DNA from 3 places in the Streptomyces sp. NPDC004721 genome. Region 1 is predicted to be linked to each of the others. Evidence: riboswitches for the same ligand, from Rfam matches in the RefSeq annotation. Region 1 holds a riboswitch; each other region holds the start of a gene.
What was found. A riboswitch is a leader RNA that binds a small molecule or an ion and turns the genes downstream of it on or off. The one in region 1 is predicted to bind cobalamin.

Region 2: it holds a riboswitch for cobalamin, as region 1 does, so the genes downstream of both, ACWEK3_RS20390 (ribonucleoside-diphosphate reductase subunit alpha) here and ACWEK3_RS24370 (cobalamin biosynthesis protein) in region 1, are expected to answer to the same signal.
Region 3: it holds a riboswitch for cobalamin, as region 1 does, so the genes downstream of both, ACWEK3_RS04705 ((2Fe-2S) ferredoxin domain-containing protein) here and ACWEK3_RS24370 (cobalamin biosynthesis protein) in region 1, are expected to answer to the same signal.

The regions. Positions count from the first base shown of each region.
Region 1 covers NZ_JBSGBZ010000027.1:58,899-65,831, forward strand. The annotation lists gene cobN (cobaltochelatase subunit CobN) at 1-1,219, opposite strand, end outside; gene ACWEK3_RS24365 (cobyric acid synthase) at 1,216-2,724, opposite strand; gene ACWEK3_RS24370 (cobalamin biosynthesis protein) at 2,721-3,662, opposite strand; cobalamin riboswitch at 3,763-3,907, opposite strand; gene ACWEK3_RS24375 (hypothetical protein) at 4,315-4,539, opposite strand; gene ACWEK3_RS24380 (anion permease) at 4,573-5,835, opposite strand; gene ACWEK3_RS24385 (class II aldolase/adducin family protein) at 5,991-6,668, shown strand; gene ACWEK3_RS24390 (alpha/beta hydrolase) at 6,853-6,933, shown strand, end outside.
Region 2 covers NZ_JBSGBZ010000020.1:128,282-135,214, reverse strand. The annotation lists gene ACWEK3_RS20415 (extracellular solute-binding protein) at 1-634, opposite strand, end outside; gene ACWEK3_RS20410 (GntR family transcriptional regulator) at 1,099-1,863, shown strand; gene ACWEK3_RS20405 (DUF3311 domain-containing protein) at 2,007-2,306, shown strand; gene mctP (monocarboxylate uptake permease MctP) at 2,303-3,913, shown strand; gene ACWEK3_RS20395 (GNAT family N-acetyltransferase) at 3,991-4,497, shown strand; cobalamin riboswitch at 4,560-4,696, shown strand; gene ACWEK3_RS20390 (ribonucleoside-diphosphate reductase subunit alpha) at 4,820-6,933, shown strand, end outside.
Region 3 covers NZ_JBSGBZ010000004.1:89,426-96,358, forward strand. The annotation lists gene ACWEK3_RS04680 (bifunctional class I SAM-dependent methyltransferase/NUDIX hydrolase) at 1-1,224, opposite strand, end outside; gene ACWEK3_RS04685 (helix-turn-helix domain-containing protein) at 1,450-2,271, shown strand; gene ACWEK3_RS04690 (DUF397 domain-containing protein) at 2,268-2,450, shown strand; gene ACWEK3_RS04695 (hypothetical protein) at 2,649-3,296, opposite strand; gene ACWEK3_RS04700 (Fpg/Nei family DNA glycosylase) at 3,681-4,463, shown strand; cobalamin riboswitch at 4,536-4,658, shown strand; gene ACWEK3_RS04705 ((2Fe-2S) ferredoxin domain-containing protein) at 4,719-5,117, shown strand; gene ACWEK3_RS04710 (cobalamin-binding protein) at 5,149-6,069, opposite strand; partial or broken gene ACWEK3_RS04715 (acyl-CoA dehydrogenase family protein) at 6,163-6,342, shown strand; gene ACWEK3_RS04720 (enoyl-CoA hydratase/isomerase family protein) at 6,339-6,933, shown strand, end outside.

The DNA.
Region 1 (6,933 bases):
CGGGCGCGGCGGCGAGCTGGTCCTCCGTCAGCCACTCCACGTCGTGACCGCCCGCCTCGATGAGGCGGTGGATGAGCTCGTCGCCGTTGTCGGGACAGCCCTCGACCGCGTAGCCCGCGTCCCGCAGCGCGTCCAGGACCCGTACCGCCGACGCCGGGGTGTCGAGCCCCACCGCGTTGCCGACCCGCGAGTGCTTGGTCGGGTACGCCGTGAAGACGAGCGCGACCCGCTTCTCCGCGTTGACCTTGTGCTTCAACCGCGCGTGCCGCACCGCGATCCCGGCGACCCGGGCGGCTCGCTCGGGGTCGGCCGTGTACACCGGCACGTCGTCCGGGCCCTGCTCCTTGAAGGAGAACGGGACCGTGATCAGCCGCCCGTCGAACTCCGGGATCGCGACCTGCATGGCCGCGTCCATGGGGGACAGCGCCGCGTCGGACCCGTCCCACGCGGCGCGCGAGGAGGTCAGGCAGAGCCCTTGCAGCACGGGGATGTTGAGGTCCGCGAGCGCCCCGATGTCCCACGCTTCCTCGTCGCCGCCCGCCGACGCCTGAGAAGCGTGCGTGCCACCGGCGGCGAGGACGGTGGCGACCAGCGCGTCGGCGCGTCCGAGGATCTCGTACAGCCCGGCGTCCGCGTCGCGCAGCGAACCGCAGTAGACGGGAAGGGCGTTGGCGCCGTGCGCCTCGATCGCGTCGCACAGCGTGTCGACGAACGCGCTGTTGCCGCTCAGTTCGTGGGCGCGGTAGAAGAGCACGCCGACGGTCGGGCGGCCGGCCACCAGGGCACGTTCGCCGTGAACGCCGTACTCCGGCATCCGCCGCGGCTCCTCGAAGCCCTCGCCGGTCAGCAGCACCGTGTCGGAGAGGAACCGGGCGAGTTCCGCCAGGTTCTCCGGGCCGCCCTCGACGAGGTACTTCAGCGCCTCCGCCACGACTCCGGCCGGTACCGACGACTCGGCCATCAACTCGGCGTCCGGTACGGCCTCTCCGCCCAGCAGCACGGTCGGCACGCCGGAGGCCTTCAGTGCGGCGAGCCCGTCCTCCCAGGCGCGCTTGCCGCCGAGCAGCCGTACGACGGCGACGTCCGCGCCGTCGAGCAGCCCCGGAAGCTCCTCGCCGACGTCCACGCGGGTCGGGTTGCCGATCCGGTAGGAGGCGGCCGAGGCTCGGGCGGCGAGCAGATCGGTGTCGGCGGTCGACAACAACAACACTGTGCTCATGCGGGCGCTCCCGGTGGAATGAAAGGCAGTCCTTGCGGCGCGCCCGACTCGATGAGCCGCCAGAGCGCGTCCGTGTCCGCGTGCTGTTCGATCAGGTCGCCGAGCCGGTCGAGCTGCTCCTCGCGCAGCGCGGCGAACGAGGTGTCGGGCGCCGGCACGAAACGGCGTCCGGCGGCGGCCGCCACCTCGCGCAGGAACGCGCGCCGGAAGCCGTCCGATTCCAGCGAGCCGTGCCAGTGCGTGCCCCAGACGGCCCCGACCCGGCAGCCGTCCAGGAAGGGCTCCCCGCCGGTGACTTCGGCGACCCCGTGGTGGATCTCGTATCCCTCGACCCGCTCGCCGAGGGCTTCGCCCCGCGGCCGGGTGAGGGTCTTCTCGCGGGCGAACCCGACCCGTACGGGCAGCAGGCCCAGCCCGTCGACGTGCCCGCGGCGGCTCTCCACGTCGTCCTCGATGTGCTCGCCGAGGATCTGGAAGCCGCCGCAGATGCCCAGCACCGGCCGCCCCTCGGCGGCCCTGCTCGCCAGAGCCCGTGCGAGCCCCCGCTCCCGCAGCCATTCCAGCGCCCTGACCGTGCCGCGTGTGCCGGGCACGACGACGAGGTCGGCGTCGGTCAGCTCCTCGGGCCGGTCCACGAACCGCACCACGACGCCCGGTTCGGCGGCTAGCGCGTCCACGTCGGTGAAGTTGGACATCAGCGGCACGGCGCAGACGGCGACCCGCAGCACGTCCTCGCCGACCGGCGGCGCCACGGTGGACTCCCGCACCGCGCCCCGTAGCGAGACCCGCAGCCCGTCCTCCTCGTCGATGCCGAGCCCGTGCCGGAACGGCAGCACGCCGTACGTACGCCGGCCGGTGAGCGCGTGCAGCATGTCGAGCCCGGGTTCGAGCAGCGAGACGTCCCCGCGGAACTTGTTGACGAGGAACCCGGCGACGAGTTCCTGGTCCTCCGGCGACAGCAGCGCGAGCGTGCCGTAGAAGGAGGCGAAGACGCCACCGCGGTCGATGTCGCCGACGACGAGCACGGGCAGCCGGGCGCCGCGCGCGATCCCCATGTTGACGATGTCGGTCCGGCGCAGGTTGATCTCCGCCGGGCTGCCCGCCCCCTCGCAGATCACCGCGTCGTACGTGCTCCGCAGCTCGGCGAGGCAGTCCAGCACGGTGCCGAGGAGCTTCTGCTGCCGCCCGCCGTGGTAGCCGCGCGCGCTCAACTCGCCCACCGGTTTGCCCAGCAGGACGACCTGGCTGCTCTGCTCGCCGCCCGGCTTGAGCAGCACCGGGTTCATCAGCGCGGTCGGCTCGATGCGGCACGCCTGGGCCTGCATGGCCTGCGCCCGCCCGATCTCGGCGCCCTCCCGGGTGACGAACGAGTTGAGGGACATGTTCTGCGCCTTGAAGGGGGCGACCTTCACGCCCTGGCGCACCAGCCACCGGCAGATCCCGGCCGTGACGACGCTCTTCCCGGCGTCGGAGGTGGTGCCGGCGACGAGCAGACCGCCACTCATGACGTCCGTCCTCTCTTCAGCAGCCGTACGCCCGCGCACACGCCGAGCGCGAGCCAGCCCACGCGGCGGGAGAGCCGTACCGCGCGCTCGATGTCACCCGGCCGGACGGCGCGTCCGGCGCCGTTGAGCACCGGGCGGTGCTCAACGCGCCCGGCGTACGAGAGCGTGCCGCCCAGCCGCACCCCGAGCGCCCCCGCGAACGCGGCTTCCACCGGACCGGCGTTGGGGCTCGGATGCTTCCCGGCGTCGGAGCGCCAGGCCCGTACGGCACCGCGCGGGTCGTCGCCCGTGACGGCCGCCAGGGCGGCGGTGAGCCGTGCCCCCGGCCATCCGGCGAGGTCGTCGAGCCGGGCCGAGGCCCAGCCATAGCGGCGGTACCGGGGGGACTTGTGCCCGACCATGGCGTCCAGGGTGTTGACCGCGCGGAAGCCGAGCAGGCCCGGCACACCGGCGGCGGCGCCCCACACCAGCGCGCCCACCACCGCGTCGGAGGTGTTCTCGGCGACGGACTCGACGACGGCCCGGGCGATCCCGTCGGCGTCCAGCGCCTGCGGGTCGCGCCCGCACAGATGCGGCAGCCGCGCCCGCGCGGCCTCGACGTCCCCGGCCCCCAGCGCGCGCCCGATCTCCCGCGCCTCACGGGCGAGGGAGGTCCCGCCGACGACGGCCCAGGTGGCGGCGGCGGTCAGCGCGACGGACGCGGTACGGGAGGAACGCGCGGCGGACACGGCCAGCGCGGCCGACGACACGACGCCCCCCACGCACACGGCGGTGTGCAGGGCGCCCCAGCCGCGGTGGTCCCGCCACAGCGCGCGTTCCACGGCACCCGCGGCCCGTCCGAACACGGCGACGGGGTGCCCGCGGCGCGGATCGCCGAGGAGCAGGTCACCGAGGAGGCCGGCGGCGGCGCCGTACGCGAAGTCGCGATCGGCACCCATCGGGTCAGCCGGTCGTGCGGTCGGTCGGACAGACGCTGGTGAACCTTGGTCGGCAGCCGCGCATGGCGATATGTGTCCTCACTCAGGGTGTCCACGCCCTGGTTCGACGAGACCGGCGGCGAGAGTTCCTGGCTCCCGGGGAAGTTCTTCCCCGGTCACAGTGGCGGGACCGCGCCGGATTCGCACCGGACTTCCTCTCCTGCCGCCGTACTTGGCTCCGGCAGTCCACCACGCACCGCGAACACCCGTCAACCTGCCGTTGACCTGCGCAGGGGTACTGAGATGAGGCCCACACCGCGGACGCCGGGAACCAGAAGACCCGCCCTTTCCGGGCCGTCGTGGGGACGGCCCGGAAAGGGCGGGTGACGTGAGGGACCCGGACCCGGACCCGGTTGCCGGGGTCCGGGCCGCGCCGGTCGCAGCACTAGTGCCGCGGCAGGCAACGTTTGCCCGTGAAGGAGCGGCGTCTGGTGCGTGCTCTGGGGGTACCCCCTGCTCGAAGAGCTTGGGGGAGTGCCGGCCGGAAGTCCTCGTACTGGACGTACTTGGGCTTTCGGCCGGTGCGGCGAGTGGGGTCCCCCCTGCTCGAAGAGCTCGGGGGAGCGTGCCGGGCGTCGCGACGGGGCGAACGTTGTCTGTCGGGGCAATACAACTAGGCCACGATCAGGTAGATCCCGTAGGCCACGGCGGCGGCGCACGCGGCGAAGCAGGCGTAGGCGCCGGTGACCGCGAGGGCCCCGCCGCCGTGGCCCGCGGCGACGGCCCGCTCGCGGCGGGAGAGGCCGGCGATGCCGAGGGTGAACAGGGCCACGAGGCCCACCGTGACGCCGAGGCTGACGCCGAAGACGGAGCCGAGGGCCACCCAGTCGATCTTCATGGTGCTTCTCTTCCTTCTGCCTGTGGCGCGGGCTCAGACGGTGGCGGCCGGCGGGGTCGCCACGGACGCGGGATCAGCGGCGGGTGCGGAGGCCTGGGCGGGGATCGTGGCGGTGAGTTCCTCGGTCACCGGGGAGGCCGGGGGCGGGGTGACGGCCGCGATGGCCTGGGTGACCACGCCGGCCGGCTCCTCGGTTTCGTTGACGTTGGTGTGGTCGACGACCTCGCGGCGGGAGATCTTCCAGATCGCGGCGCTGGAGGCCACGAGGAACGCGGCGACGAGCCAGGTACCCCAGTCGCCGAGGCGCGTCACGGCCTCCGCGCCGGCCGCGACCAGGGCCGCGGCGGGCAGCGTGAGGGCCCAGGCGACGGCCATGCGGCTCGCGGTGGACCAGCGGACCACGCCGCCCTTGCGGCCCAGGCCCGCGCCCATCACCGAACCGGAGACGACGTGCGTGGTGGAAAGGGAGAAGCCGAGGTGGGAGGAGGCCAGGATGGCGGTGGCCGCGCTGGTCTGGGCGGCGAAGCCCTGCTGCGGCTGAAGGTCGGTCAGGCCCTTGCCCATGGTGCGGATGATGCGCCAGCCGCCGATGTAGGTGCCGAGCGCGATGGCCAGGCCCGCGGAGAGGATGACCCAGGTGGGAGGGTTGGAGCCGGGGGCGAGGGCGCCGCCGGCGATCAGGGCGAGGGTGATGACGCCCATCGTCTTCTGCGCGTCGTTGGTGCCGTGGGCCAGCGAGACCAGGCCCGCGGAGGCGATCTGCCCGGCGCGGTGGCCCTTCTCGGCCGCCTTGCCGTTCGAATTCGACTTGCCGCCGATGCCGTACGACAGCCGGGTCGAGACCAGTGCGGCCAGACCCGCGACGACCGGGGCGGCGACCGCCGGGATGAGGACCTTGGTGAGCAGGACACCGCCGTGCACGGCGCTGAAGCCGGCCGAGGCGATGGTGGCGCCGATCAGACCGCCCATGAGGGCGTGCGAGGAACTGGAGGGGAGTCCGACCAGCCAGGTCAGCAGGTTCCAGAGGATCGCGCCCACCAGGGCGGCGAAGATGACTTCGGGACGGATGCCGTTCTCGTCGACGAGACCCTTGGAGATCGTGTTGGCGACCTCCACGGAGAGGAAGGCGCCCACCAGGTTCAGCACGGCGGACATGGCCACCGCGACCTTGGGCTTGAGTGCACCGGTGGAGATGGTCGTGGCCATCGCGTTTGCGGTGTCGTGGAAACCGTTCGTGAAATCGAACGCGAGTGCGGTGATCACCACTATCGCGAGGATCAGCGAGAAGCTTTCCATTTACCCAGGCAATCGTTCGAGCGTCATTGGCGCGTTGAACGTAGGTAACCCGGGTGAACAGAAGATGAACTGAGTCGGTCATCGGGGTGTCCGTTCCCGTGGTCCGATGGGGAGAGAGCGGTCGCTCGCGGGAGGCGTCCTGGCAGGATCGGCACATGACCGAACTCGGAGAGACGGCCCGCGCCTGGCGGGCGCTGGTCGCGGCGGCCCGCCGCACGGTGTCCGACGGACTGGTCGTCGGCACCTCCGGCAACGTGTCCGTCCGCGTGGGCGACACCGTGCTGGTCACCCCCTCGGGCGTCCCCTACGACCGGCTCACGGACGACGACGTCACCGGTGTCGGCCTGGACGGCCGGCAGGTGCTCGGCACACTGGTGCCGACCAGCGAACTGCCCATGCACCTCGCGGTCTACCGCAGCACCGACGCGGGTGCCGTCGTCCACACCCACGCCGTGCACGCGACGGCCGTCTCGACCCTCGTCACCGAGCTCCCGCTGATCCACTACATGGCCGGCGCCCTCGGCGGGCCCGTCCGCGTGGCCCCGTACGCCACGTACGGCACCGAGGAGCTGGCCCGGAACATGCTGCGCGCCCTCGACGGCCGCACCGGCTGCCTGCTGCGCAACCACGGCACCGTCACCTACGGTGCCACCCTCGACCAGGCCTACGACCGTACGGCCCAGTTGGAGTGGATGTGCCGTGTGTGGCTGGCGGCGTCCGGCGTCCCCGGCCTGACGCCGGCTCTGCTGACGCCGGAGCAACTGGCCCAGGCGGGGGAGCGGCTGCGGGTGTACGGACAGCCGGGGCCGGGGCCGGGGCCGGGGCGGGGGTAGGGGCAGGGACAGGGGCGGGAGCCGGGGCCGGGAATCGGGAACGACGCCGGACGGTGCGGTGGCGCCGGCCCCGTGTGCGGGCGGCGCCGGAATGAACGCCGCTCTCCATGGAACTCGCGCGGACATGTCACCCCGACCCTTCGTCCCACTGGCCGGTGACCGGGTGCGCCAGGACACTGGAGCCGTGCCCACAGTCAAAGCGACGGCCGCGGCCGTCACCGCGGCCCTGGCGGCCGGCGCGGCGAGCGTCGCCGCGGGCCGGCTC
Region 2 (6,933 bases), on a different contig from region 1:
CCTCGCCGACCACCAGGCCGACGAAGTGGTACCAGTTCTGGCCGGGCAGGTAGATCGGCTCGGCACCGGTCTTGTCACCGACCTTCTTGAGGTCGGCGTAGAACTCGTCGCGGGTCTTGGGGGTGTCCTTGATGCCGGCGTCGGCCCAGAGCTTCTTGTTGTAGAGGACGACGCGGTTGGCGAAGTACCACGGTGCCGCGTACTGCTTGCCGTCGAAGACGGACGAGTTGTTGAGGGACTCGGTCCAGTCGCCGCCGATCGAGGATTTCAGGTCCGCGAGGTCGGCGAGGCCGCCGGTCTTGGCGTAGGCGGGGGTCTGGGTGTTGCCGATCTCGAAGACGTCCGGCGGGTTCTCCTCGGACAGAGCGGTGGTCAGCTTCTGCTGGATGCCGTCCCACTGCTGGATCTCGAACTTGACCTTCGCCTTGGTCTTGGCCTCGAAGGCCGCGGCGACATCCTTCTGCCACTGGTCCGGAGAGGAACCGTCCATCACCCACACGGTGAGCGTCTGGCCGGCGTAGCCGTCCTTGCCGGTCTTGGCCTTGCCCCCGTCGTCGTCCTTGCCGCCCCCACACGCCGCGATGGAGACCATCATGCCCGCGATACCGATCGCGGCTACCAGCTTGCGCTTCACGCCACCCTCCTCAGGGATGCCACAAACCCCCCTGCCTCCCCGCGGTTGAGCGACATCCGAGCGTCGGCGCGTAACCGCCCGTGGGGCCGGGACCTGGACCAATGGTGTAGACCAGTACGGGGAGCTTGGCCCAGACCAATAGGGCTGTCAAGAGTGCGCCGACCCGCTCACGTGGTCCGTTATGCGACCGCGATATGCAGGGACCTTTCATTGTTCGTCCGGCAAAATGGACGCCCGCGTTCCACTGGACCAGCGGCGGCCGCACGCGGCCCGCCGGCCGCCCTGGCCAGGTGGACCACCCGCCCTGGCCGGGGCGATGGACTAGACCAGCCGGAGTCGCAACGGTATACAGAGGAGATCACGGAGCGTACGGGTGACCACCCGGCACGCGAAGCCGTGCCACGATGTGAGCCGGGGCCGACGGGACGTCGGCCGCATCGGCACTGGAGCCGGGAAGGCGGAGCATGAGCACCGACGTCAGCAGTGCGGAGAACGAGGGTGGGGCGACCGTCCGTACCGCGCGCGTGCCCAAGTACTACCGCCTGAAGAAGCACCTGCTCGACATCACGCAGACGCTGCCGCCGGGCACTCCGGTCCCGCCGGAGCGGACCCTGGCGGCCGAGTTCGACACCTCGCGCACCACGGTGCGGCAGGCGCTCCAGGAACTCGTCGTCGAGGGCCGGCTGGAGCGCATCCAGGGCAAGGGCACCTTCGTCGCCAAGCCGAAGGTCTCCCAGGCGCTGCAACTGACCTCCTACACCGAGGACATGCGCGCCCAGGGCCTGGAGCCGACCTCGCAGCTGCTGGACATCGGCTACGTGACCGCCGACGACCGCCTGGCCGAGCTGCTCGACATCACCGCCGGCGGGCGCGTGCTGCGTATCGAGCGGCTGCGCATGGCCAACGGCGAGCCGATGGCCATCGAGACCACCCACCTGTCGGCCAAGCGCTTCCCGGCGCTGCGGCGCAGCCTGGTGAAGTACACCTCCCTCTACACCGCCCTCGCCGAGGTCTACGACGTCCATCTCGCCGAGGCCGAGGAGACCATCGAGACCTCGCTGGCCACTCCGCGCGAGGCGGGCCTGCTCGGCACCGACGTGGGCCTGCCGATGCTGCTGCTCTCCCGGCACTCCCTGGACCGCGAGGGCCGGCCGGTGGAGTGGGTGCGGTCGGTGTACCGCGGGGACCGCTACAAGTTCGTGGCACGTCTCAAGCGGCCGCAGGAGTAAGGGTCTTGTGATGGCGTAAGAATCTCGTGGCGGTCCGCGGCGTCATGCGCACGAGGGATTCCGCACGTGTGACACCGTGACCTAGATTGCCTGCGCACTGCACGGACGCTCGCCGGTGATCAGCTAGGGGACGGAGTCGCCACATGTCGAATGCCCCGGAAGCCACCAGAGCGGTGGTGACACCCTTAAGGGTCGTCATCGCCCTCTGCCTCGTCGCCCCCTTCGTGGCGCTGCTGTGGGTGGGGTCGTACGCGAAGACGGATCCGGTGTTCATAGGGATCCCGTTCTTCTACTGGTACCAGATGCTGTGGGTGGTCCTCTCCGCGGCCCTGACCATGACCGCGTACCGGCTGTGGCTGCGTGATCAGCGTGCCGCCCGGGCCTCGCGGGCCGCCCGGACCGCCCCTGCCGCCACGGCCGAGGACGGGGGTGCGGTCAAGTGAAGGACGGTGTCAACGGCGTCGCGCTCGGCGTCTGCATCTTCTTCTTCCTGCTCGTCACCGTCATGGGCTTCCTGGCCGCGCGCTGGCGCCGTGCCGAGAACGAGCACAGCCTGGACGAATGGGGCCTGGGCGGCCGGTCGTTCGGCACCTGGGTGACCTGGTTCCTGCTCGGCGGCGACCTGTACACCGCCTACACCTTCGTGGCCGTGCCGGCCGCCGTCTACGCCACGGGCGCGGCCGGCTTCTTCGCGGTGCCGTACACGATCCTGGTCTACCCGCTGATCTTCACGTTCCTGCCGCGGCTGTGGTCGGTGTCCCACCGGCACGGATACGTGACCACCTCGGACTTCGTCCGCGGCCGGTTCGGCTCCAAGAGCCTGTCGCTGGCGGTGGCGCTCACCGGCATCCTCGCGACCATGCCGTACATCGCGCTCCAACTGGTCGGCATCCAGGCCGTCCTTGACGTGATGGGCGTCGGTGGCGGCGACAGCACCCACTGGTTCGTGAAGGACCTGCCGCTGCTGATCGCCTTCGGTGTGCTGGCGGCGTACACCTACTCGTCGGGACTGCGCGCGCCCGCGCTGATCGCGTTCGTGAAGGACACCCTGATCTACATCGTGATCGCGGTGGCCATCATCTACATCCCGATCAAGCTGGGCGGCTTCGGCGAGGTGTTCGCCAAGGCGGACCAGAAGTTCAGCGAGTCGGGGACGGGCGGCCTGGTGCCTGCGGCGGCCGGCCAGTGGACGTACGCCACGCTGGCCCTGGGCTCCGCGCTCGCGCTGTTCATGTACCCGCACTCGATCACCGCGACCCTGTCCTCGCGCAGCCGCGAGGTGATCCGCCGCAACACCACGATCCTGCCGCTGTACTCGCTGATGCTGGGCCTGCTCGCCCTGCTGGGCTTCATGGCGATCGCGGCGGGCGTGCAGGTGAAGAACGGCCAGCTCGCCATTCCGCAGTTGTTCGAGAACATGTTCCCGGACTGGTTCGCGGGGGTGGCGTTCGCGGCGATCGCCATCGGCGCGCTGGTGCCGGCGGCCATCATGTCGATCGCCGCCGCGAACCTGTTCACCCGCAACATCTACAAGGACTTCCTCCGCCCGCACGCGACGCCGAAGGAGGAGACCCGGGTCTCCAAGATCGTGTCGCTGCTGGTCAAGGTGGGCGCGCTGGTCTTCGTCCTGACCATGGACAAGACGGTCGCCATCAACTTCCAGCTGCTCGGCGGCATCTGGATCCTGCAGACCTTCCCGGCCCTGGTCGGCGGCCTGTTCACCCGCTGGTTCCACCGCTGGGCGCTGCTGGCGGGCTGGGCGGTCGGCATGGTCTACGGCACGGTCGCCGCCTACGGGGTCGCCTCGCCGACGCAGAAGCACTTCGGCGGCTCGGCGAAGGAGATCCCGGGCATCGGCGAGATCGGCTACATCGGTCTGACGGCGTTCGTGCTCAACGCGGTCGTCACGGTGGTCCTGACGTTCGTACTGAGGGCGGTCAAGGCGCCTCAGGGCGTGGACGAGACCCGGCCCGAGGACTACACGGCGGACGCCGGCGACCCGGGCGTCGAGGTGGAGCTCCCGCCGACCACGGCGGCGGCGCCCCACTGACACCCGGGAGGGGCATCCCACGGGCCGCCGGAGAAATCCGGCGGCCCGCTGCCGTGCCCGTGCGGCACACTCGGGCCATGGACATCGTGATCCGGCCGGTGGAACCCGGCGAGTACGGCACCCTCGGTGAGATCACCGCCCAGGCCTATCTCCGGGACGGGCTCCTCGACTTCGGTGAGAGCGACGGGTATCTCGGCGAGCTGCGGGACGTGGCCAAGCGGGCGGCCGCGGCCGAGGTGCTGGTGGCGGTGGCGGACGGGACGGTGCTCGGCGGCGTGACCTTCGTCCCCGGCACGGGCCCCATGGCCGACCTCGCCGGTCCCGGGGAGACCGAGATACGGATGCTCGCGGTCGCGCACACGGCGCGCGGCCGAGGCGTCGGCGAGGCCCTCGTACGGGCCTGCCTGGACCGGGCACGGGCCGTGGAGGGCTGTGTCCGCGTGGTGCTGTCCACCCAGGGCACCATGCACACCGCCCACCGCATCTACGAGCGTCTGGGCTTCGTCCGCACGCCGGGCCGGGACTGGAACCCCCTCCCGCACCTGGACGACATCATGCTGCTCACCTACGAGTTGACATTCTGACACGTTCCGGAGTCGACGCGGCACAACATATGGGGGTGCCCGACTCACTCAGCACAAGATGTATGCTCGTGCTCACTGTCGCCGCAGGGGAATCCGGTGCGAATCCGGAACTGTCCCGCAACGGTGTACTCGTGCGCGTATGCCCCCATGGGCCGCCACGAGCGTCAGTCCGAGGACCTGCCGACAGTGCGCCCGGCCGTCCGGTCCGGGTGCCCTGACGTCCGGGCCTCGTGGAATGGGCCGGTGGACGCGGCGCCGCGTGCGCTCGTGTGCCGCCCCCTGCCCTCGGCGAGGCCCCGTGCCGAGCGAGGGAGAGCTCCACGTGACCATCGCGCCAGCAGACCCGGTTTCAGTCACAGCTCCGGAAACCGACGGTCCAGGTGCCGTACTGCTGCGGACCCTGACCGAGCTGACCGCCGACCTCCCCGACGCCGACCCCGGCCGGGTCGCCGCCGCCGCGCTGCGCGGCCGGTCGGCGCGGGCCGACGAGGCCGAGTTGCGCGAGCTGGCCACGGAGGCGGCCGCCGGGCTCATCTCCGAGGACCCCGCCTACTCCCGGCTCGCGGCCAGGCTGCTGACCCTCGCCGTCCGCGCCGAGGCCGCCTCCCAGGGCGTCGCCTCCTTCACCGACTCGGTCGCCGTGGGCCACCGCGAGGGCCTCGTCGCCGACCGGACCGCCGAGTTCGTACGCGCCCATGCCGACCGCCTGGACGCGCTGATCGACCGGGCCGCCGACGACCGCTTCGGCTACTTCGGCCTGCGCACCCTGCACAGCCGGTACCTGCTGCGGCACCCGATCACCCGCAAGGTGATCGAGACGCCGCAGCACTTCATGCTGCGGGTCGCGGCGGGTCTCGCGCAGGACGACACCGCGCGGTCGGTCGACGAGGTCGAGGCGCTCTACGGGCTGATGAGCCGCCTCGACTACCTGCCCTCCTCCCCCACGCTCTTCAACTCCGGTACGCGTCACCCCCAGATGTCGTCCTGCTACCTGCTCGACTCCCCCAGGGACGAGCTGGACTCGATCTACGAGCGCTACCTCCAGGTCGCCCGTCTGTCCAAGCACGCCGGCGGCATCGGCATCGCCTACTCCCGCATCCGCTCCCGCGGTTCGCTGATCCGCGGCACCAACGGGCACTCCAACGGCATCGTGCCGTTCCTGAAGACCCTGGACGCCTCGGTGGCCGCCGTGAACCAGGGCGGCCGGCGCAAGGGCGCCGCCGCGGTCTACCTGGAGACCTGGCACTCGGACATCGAGGAGTTCCTGGAGCTGCGCGACAACACCGGCGAGGACGCCCGCCGGACGCACAACCTCAACCTCGCGCACTGGATCCCGGACGAGTTCATGCGCCGGGTGAACGCCGACGGGCAGTGGTCGCTGTTCTCCCCCGCGGACGTGCCGGAGCTGACCGACCTGTGGGGCGAGGAGTTCGACGCCGCGTACCGCGCCGCGGAGGCGCGGGGCCTGGCGAGGAAGACCATGCCGGCCCGCGACCTGTACGGCCGCATGATGCGCACCCTCGCGCAGACCGGCAACGGCTGGATGACCTTCAAGGACGCCGCCAACCGCACCGCCAACCAGACGGCACAGCCCGGCCACGTCGTCCACTCCTCCAACCTCTGCACGGAGATCCTGGAGGTCACCGACGACGGTGAGACGGCGGTGTGCAACCTGGGTTCGGTCAACCTCGGCGCGTTCGTGGCCGGCGGGGACATCGATTGGGAGCGGCTGGACGAGACCGTCCGCACCGCCGTCACCTTCCTCGACCGCGTGGTGGACATCAACTTCTACCCGACCGAGCAGGCGGGCCGCTCCAACGCCCGCTGGCGGCCGGTGGGCCTGGGCGCCATGGGCCTTCAGGACGTCTTCTTCAAGCTGCGGCTGCCCTTCGACTCCCCGGAGGCGAAGGCCCTGTCCACCCGTATCGCCGAGCGGATCATGCTCGCCGCGTACGAGGCGTCGGCCGACCTCGCCGAGCGCGAGGGCCCGCTGCCCGCGTGGGAGAAGACCCGTACGGCCCGGGGCGTGCTGCACCCCGACCACTACGACGTCGAGCTGACCTGGCCGGAGCGCTGGGCGGCCCTGCGCGAGCGGATCGCCGCCGTCGGCATGCGCAACTCGCTGCTGCTCGCCATCGCCCCGACCGCCACCATCGCCTCGATCGCGGGCGTGTACGAGTGCATCGAGCCGCAGGTCTCCAACCTCTTCAAGCGCGAGACGCTCTCCGGGGAGTTCCTTCAGGTCAACTCGTACCTGGTGAACGATCTGAAGGCGCTCGGCGTCTGGGACGCCCGGACCCGCGAGGCGCTGCGCGAGGCGAACGGCTCGGTGCAGGACTTCGCCTGGATCCCCGAGGACGTGCGGACGCTGTACCGCACGGCGTGGGAGATCCCGCAGCGCGGCCTGATCGACATGGCCGCGGCCCGCACCGCGTT
Region 3 (6,933 bases), on a different contig from region 1:
GAGTGTGCTGTTCGCCTTCGCAGGGGTCGGTGTCCGGTCTGCGTACGGGGTGAAGTGCGCAGGTGTGTGTTCGATGGGCGGCAGGTCGGAGCGCCAGGACGTGAGGATCTGGGCACTGCACACGAACAGTCCCTGCGGCAGCTCGTCCAGGGCCCACCACCGCCACTCGCCGACGCTTTCGTGCGGCTGGTCGGCGGGCTCGCCCCGCCAGGCCGTGACGACGGCGCCGACGGTGACGCGTACGACGTCGTCGACGTGGTCGATGAGCGTGCCCAGCAGAGTCACGTCCTCGGGGCGCGCGACGAGCCCGGTCTCCTCGGCGAGTTCGCGCACGACGGTGTCGTGGAGGGACTCTCCGGGTTCGACGGTGCCCCCAGGCAGCTCCCAGGTGCCGTGCCGGTGCCGTCCCAGCAGCAGGCCCCGCTCGCCGAACACGATGGCTCCGACACCGATCGCGGCGTGGGGTACGGGCGGCCGGGCGGTCCGTGGGCGACTGGTCACGCGAGGTGGGCTGGTCGTGCGGTGGCGTCGGGCCCGGACGAGTTGGAGTATCCCGGGGTTGTCCGGTTCCGGTGCGGTGAGGAGTTCGACCCCCTCCACACGGAACCCGTGCTCGGTCAGGAGGTCTTCCCAGAGCTGCGGAGTGAGCACCCACATCTGGGTGGGGATGGGTTCCCCGTCGCGCAGTCGGATCAACTCCTGCCGTGGCATGACCTCGTTGGAGGGTCCCTGTGCGTCGGCGTCGGTGTGGAGGGCGGAGAAGACGAGGGGCGCGCCGTCGACCAGCCCGTCCCGCAGGGCCGGCAGCAGGTGGTGCGGGTCGATGCAGGCGAAGGTGCGGATGCCGTAGGCGGCCTCGTACGGTTCCGCGCGACGCAGATGCTCGGCGACGTCTCCGCACAGGAAGCGGACTCCGGGCTCGCTGCCGTGAGCGTTCAGTGCCCGCTGGTGCTGGGTGGCGGACAGGTCGATGCCGTCCACGAGGGCGCCGTACTCGCGGGCCAGGTGGACGGCGTGGTGTCCGGGACCGGATCCGACGTCGAGGATCCGCTTGCCGCGGATGTCTCCGAGGGTCTCGGCTCCGGGACCCACGCCGGGCCAGAATCCCCAGTCGATGCGATCCGGTACCGGGGGCGAGTAGCCGTAGTCCAGCTGGCGTTGACCGTAGATCGTCCAGCTCTGCTCGTATCCGGGGCGTGCCGTCACAGAAGGACTCCTAGTCATTCGACGCAGCGATGGCCAGGTTCAAGAGTCTCAGGGATCGCCGTTCGTGACCGTAAGTGACGCCTTCACAGCGTCCGTCCAGGCCGCGCGCACGCTGCACCCGGCCGCCCGTACAAGCCGTCCTGTACTGGTTGTAGCCGGGCCGGACACGTAACCCCTGCTCATGGTCGGGCCGTTGTACCCGTTGCAAGAGGTGACGCGGGTGTGACAAGGGGGTCGTCATTCATGGCAAGTGGCAGTGCGCTTGATTCGTCCGGCAGTATGAAGGCGTTCGGGGCGGCCCTGAAGGTCTTCCGTGAACGGGCCCTGCTGACGCAGGAACAGCTGGCCGAACGGCTCAACTACTCGCATGCGTCAGTCGCTTCTGTCGAGCAGGGCCGGCGGATGCCCACCGCGCTCTTCGTCGAACGGGCCGAGGAGGCGCTGGAGTCGTTCGGTGTGCTGCGCGCGGTGGCCCGGCACGTGGGGCGGCAGCGGGGGCTGGCGGTCTGGTTCCGGGAGTGGGCGCAGTTGGAGGAGACGGCGGTCAGCCTGTGCACGTACGAGTGCCGGGTCGTGCCGGGGCTGCTCCAGACCGAGGCCTACACGCGGGCGGTGATGCTCAACGTGCCGCCTCCGCCTACGGAGGAGCAGCTCCAGGAGCGGCTCGCCGCCCGGCTGGCGCGGCAGGAACTGTTGACGCGCAGGCCGCCGGTCGCGTTCAGTTTCATTGTCGAGGAGTCGGTACTGCTGCGGCACACGGGAGGTGAGGAGGTCACCCGAGAACTGCTCGACCACCTCCTCGTCCGCACGGAACCGTGGAACGTGGAGCTGCAGATCATGCCGCAGCGGCAGCCGCACCACGCGGGTACGGACGGGCCGATGCAGCTTCTGGAGACCCCGGAGCGTCAGTGGTTGGGGTACTCGGAAGGGCAGAAGACCGGGCAGCTGGTTTCCGACCGAGAAGCGGTGAGCGTCATGCAGATGCGCTATGCCAAGATGCGCTCGCAGGCCCTGTCCCCCGCGGACTCGGCGGAGTTGTTGCAGCGGATGCGAGGAGCGCTATGAACACCAACCGTGAGCTGGACTGGTTCAAGAGCAGCTACAGCGGGTCCGAAGGCGACAGCTGCGTGGAAGTCGCACACGCCCCCAGTGCCGTACACGTACGCGACTCCAAGCAGAGCGACGGGCCGCGATTCGAGGTCGCCTCCTCGGCGTGGGCGGATTTCCTCGGTCTCGTGGTGTAGTGCGACGCGTCAGGACGCCGGAGGCGGACTGCATCAGACGACGAGCGGGGGGTTCGGTGGACGCGCTGCTGAACCCCTGGGTATTGGCCATGCTCGGCATCGGCGCGGCCATGTTGATCTGGGCTGCCCTGGCGGAAACGGTGACCCGGCCCCGCTCTTGGGCGAGGATCAGCCCAGGGTCTGGGCGCGGATGCGGGTCTACCCCGAGGCCGGCCGTTTGGGACGGATGATGACCTCGCTGCCCAGGGGGCTGTAACCAGCCGCGAGGAAAGCTCGAAGGGATCGAGCGTTGCCTGGGGCGACAGCGGCGAAAACCGGCTCACCGGCGGGGAGCAAGGTGAGCGCGTCACGCAGCAGGGAGCGACCGAGCCCAGCCGTGCTGCTACCAGGGTCGTTGAGTTCGATGCTCATCTCGCGCCGCCCAGCCAGGCCACCGGCCAGTGTGACAAGGCCGCGTTCATCTCCGTAGACACGGACGTCAGTACGCAGAGCCTGAGCATGACGAACGCGCGGGTGGTCATCGACGTCAAGACGTTCAGGCAGGCGGCGAGGGGCCGGCACGCCACGCGCAACGAGTGTCGCGTCGACACTGTCGATCCACCCCTCACGACCTGCGAGGTAGCACAGGAAATCAGGAGCCATTGAAGCCCCGTAACCGTCGGGTCCTTGAGCCTGGATGTCGGAAGTGGACAGGGCGGTGGCGACCACGGCGTGCCCGGTGAAGGCGACCGAGCACTCCAGCCCACCCGGCAGAGGCGGAAGAACTGTTACGCGGCCGTCTGCAGGCGGGAAGCGGCCGTCGGCAGCATCGAGGAACATGCCCAGCAGCGGGTGAGACTCGGCCATGACGGTCCACCCTACGAGGGGCTGTTCGCCGTGGCAGCCACACCCGCTGGGTGAAGCGCCGCTAGGCCGTGGGCCGGGTCAGCCCAAAAGCAACGATGGCTCAGTAGCCGGCACCGTCCACGCCTCGCACCACGTGCCGTCGTCGGGCCTTCGGCCCTGTACGGCGTGGACGAAGGGAGCCAGCTCGGGCAGCGTGTCGTCGACCTTGGACGGGATCACGGGCCATGGGTATCCCGGTCGAGCCGTCCGTCAAACCGGCGATCATCCGATCGGAGGCATGACGCCCGGATGCGGAGTGCCGAGCGCGTGGGCTCGCCCTCCACGGGTACCCGTCACCGCGTGTGGCGGCCTGACGACCGTACGACGAAGAGCCGGGACGAACGCATGCCCGAACTGCCGGATGTCGAGGGATTCCGCGAGGTGCTGATGACCTGCGGCCGGCGCCGGTGTGTCACGGACGTCGAGGTGCGGGACGCGGGGGTTCTGCGCGGTGTCAGCGCACAGCGGCTGCGGAGGGAGCTGGTGGGCAGGCGACTGGGGGAGGCGTGGCGGCAGGGAAAGTGGTTGTTCGTGCCGACGGACGACGGCGGTCCCACCCTTGTCTGGCATTTCGGCATGACGGGGTCGCTGCGGTGTTGTTCCCCGGACGAACCGGTAGAGGCGCACGACCGCGTCCTGCTGACGATCGACGGTTCCCGGCACCTCCGCTATCGCGATCAACGCAAGCTGCAGGGCGTGCGGTTGGCCGGCGACACGGAGATCGAACGGATCACGGACGGTCTCGGTCCCGACGCCCTCACCGTGCGCGCGCCGGAATTCAGGGAGCTGCTGTCGGGACGACGGCGCGCCGTCAAGACCGCGCTGATGGACCAGTCCGTGATCGCGGGTCTCGGGAACCTCCTGTCCGACGAGATCCTCTGGCGGGCCCGTGTCCCTCCGCGGACTCCCGCGCGCGACCTGAGCGAGACCGAGATCCGGCGTGTCTATGAGGGGATGGGCCGGGTCCTTGAGACGTCCGTGCGCGCCGGGTGCGTGCCGCCGAGGCGCTCCTGGCTCACCGGGCACAGGGACGACAGCGAGCCGATGTGTCCTCGCTGCGGGTGGCCTCTGTGCTCGAACCGCGTCGGCGGCCGCCGCACGGTCTGGTGCCCGCAGTGCCAGAAATGAACGAAGCGGGCCGTTCTCAAGTCAGCGAACGGCAATGGGATGATGATCGGCGACAAATGGCGACGGCGGTCCGAGGAAGCCGGTGAGAATCCGGCGCGGTCCCGCCACTGTGACCGGTGAGCGAGTTCCGGAAGGCCACTGCCCCGCCCGGGGTGGGAAGGCGGGACGAGTGAAGACCCGGGAGCCAGGAGACTCACGCGGTCGCCTCCTCGAGCGACACCGGGGCGGATCTCCCCGGGAGGGGAGTGGTGCGGCGTGCCCGAGAGGCCGACGGACGAGGCACCGGGCGGTGCCGTGACGGGGAGCGGTTCGGTGCCGTGCCGGGTCGTCGTGTGCCGGGACTGCTGCTGCGGCAGCCCCAAGGTGACCGGGGTCGATCACGCGGCGCAGACCGCGCGGCTGCGAGCGGAGGTGCCGGTGCGCATCTCCGACTGCCTCGACGTGTGCGAGCAGGCGAACGTCATCGTGGTCCAGCCGTCCACCGCGGGCCGGGCCGCCGGTGCGCGGCCGGTCTGGCTCGGACTCGTCAACGATGCGGACGCGACCGAGGACATCGTCGCCTGGGTGCGCGCCGGAGGCCGGGGCGTGGCTCCCCTGCCGGACATCCTCGACCTTTACGCCATCACACCGCCACGACGTGCCACGGATTCCTGAAGCCCGCACGCGCGAGGAGGCCGGCCCGTCGTCACCGGCCGGGGAACGGGCGGGCCTCGACCGGTGTGACCGCCTCGCCGGCCGGCACACCGTGCAGGACCTGGGCGAGTACCTCCGCGCCGCGCACCACGCGGGGGCCGGGCCGGTTGAAGTAGGACGGCCCGTCCAGCACCCAGACGCGGCCGGACCGAACGGCGGGCAGATCCGTCCAGCCGGGCAGCGCGGTGAGCAACGCGGCTTCGCGCAGGGTGCGTTCAGGTGGGAAGCCGCACGGCAGGAGGAGGACCACGTCCGGTTGTGCGGCGCGTACCGCCTCCCAGGTCATCGGCTTGGTGTGCTCGCCGGGCGCGGCGAGGAGAGGCTCACCTCCGGCGGTGGTGATCTGCTCGGGCACCCAGTGTCCGGCAGGCCACAGCGGGTCGAGCCACTCGATCGCCACGACCCGGGGCCGGTCGAGGCCGGCGACCGCGTCGCGCACCCGGGCGAGGCGCGCCTGCAACTCGCCCCGGCGCCGCTGCGCGCGCTCGCGCACGCCGAGCAGGTCGCCGACGGTGACCAGACAGTCCAGTACGTCGTCGAGCGTGCGCGGCTCCAGGCTGAGGACTCGAGTGTCGGCGTCGAGCAGCCGCACGGTCCGGCTGACCTTCTCGTACGACACCGCGCACACGTCGCACAGGTCCTGGGTGAGCACCACGTCGGGGCGCAGGGCGGCCAGAGCCTTGGTGTCCAGCGTGTACAGCGACGAGCCGGAGTGCGCCGACCCGCCGACGGCGTCGGAGATCTCCCGGCTGGTGAGCGCGTCCTGGTCCAGGTCGGCCCCGGTCACCACGGGTACCGAAGCGACCTCGCGCGGCGGCCAGTCGCACTCGTGGGTACGGCCGGCCAACTGCTCCGACAGTCCGAGTTCGGCGACGATGTCGGTCGCGGCGGGCAGCAGGGAGACGATGCGCATACGTCGACTGTAGGAGGCTCCGGGACCCGTGGACCTCGCGGATCCGCGATTCCGGCGCCCGGCGTGCAGGGCATGCACGGCGTGATCGCACGAACCGACACCGGCCACTCGGCCGCCGACCGGGCGCTCCAACTGCACGGCGGCTACGGCTACCTCGGCGAGTACGGCCTTGAGAAGATCGTCCCTGACCTGCGCGTGCAACAGATCCTGGAAGGAACCAACGAGATCATGCGTGTCATCGTGGCCCGCGGCCTGACGGAGGCGTTCGGATGACCGCCGCCGAGGAACCCGTCCTGGTCCACACCGACGGACGGGCCGCCCACATCACCCTCAACCGGCCGAAGGCCCTCAACGCCCTCACCCACGAGATGGTGTGCCGCATCGACGCGGCACTGACGGCCTGGGAGCACGACCCGGTCGTGGAGACCGTCGTCGTCACCGGCGCGGGGGAGCGCGGCCTGTGCGCGGGCGGTGACATCCGCGCCGTCCACGACGACGTCCGCGACGGGGACGGCGCCGCCTCGGCCGCCTTCTGGCGCGACGAGTACCGCCTCAACGCCCGTATCGCCCGCTATCCGAAGCCGTACGTCGCCGTCATGGACGGCATCGTGATGGGCGGCGGCGTCGGCGTCTCCGCGCACGGCAGCGTCCGCATCGTCACCGAGCGCTCGCGGATCGCGATGCCGGAGACCGGCATCGGCTTCATACCCGACGTCGGCGGCACCCATCTGCTGGCCCTCGCCCCCGGGGAACTGGGCACCCATCTCGCGCTGACCGGTACGCAGATCGGCGCCGGCGACGCCGTGCTCTGCGGGCTCGCCGACCACTACGTGCCGTCAGCGGCCCTGCCGGCCCTCATCGACG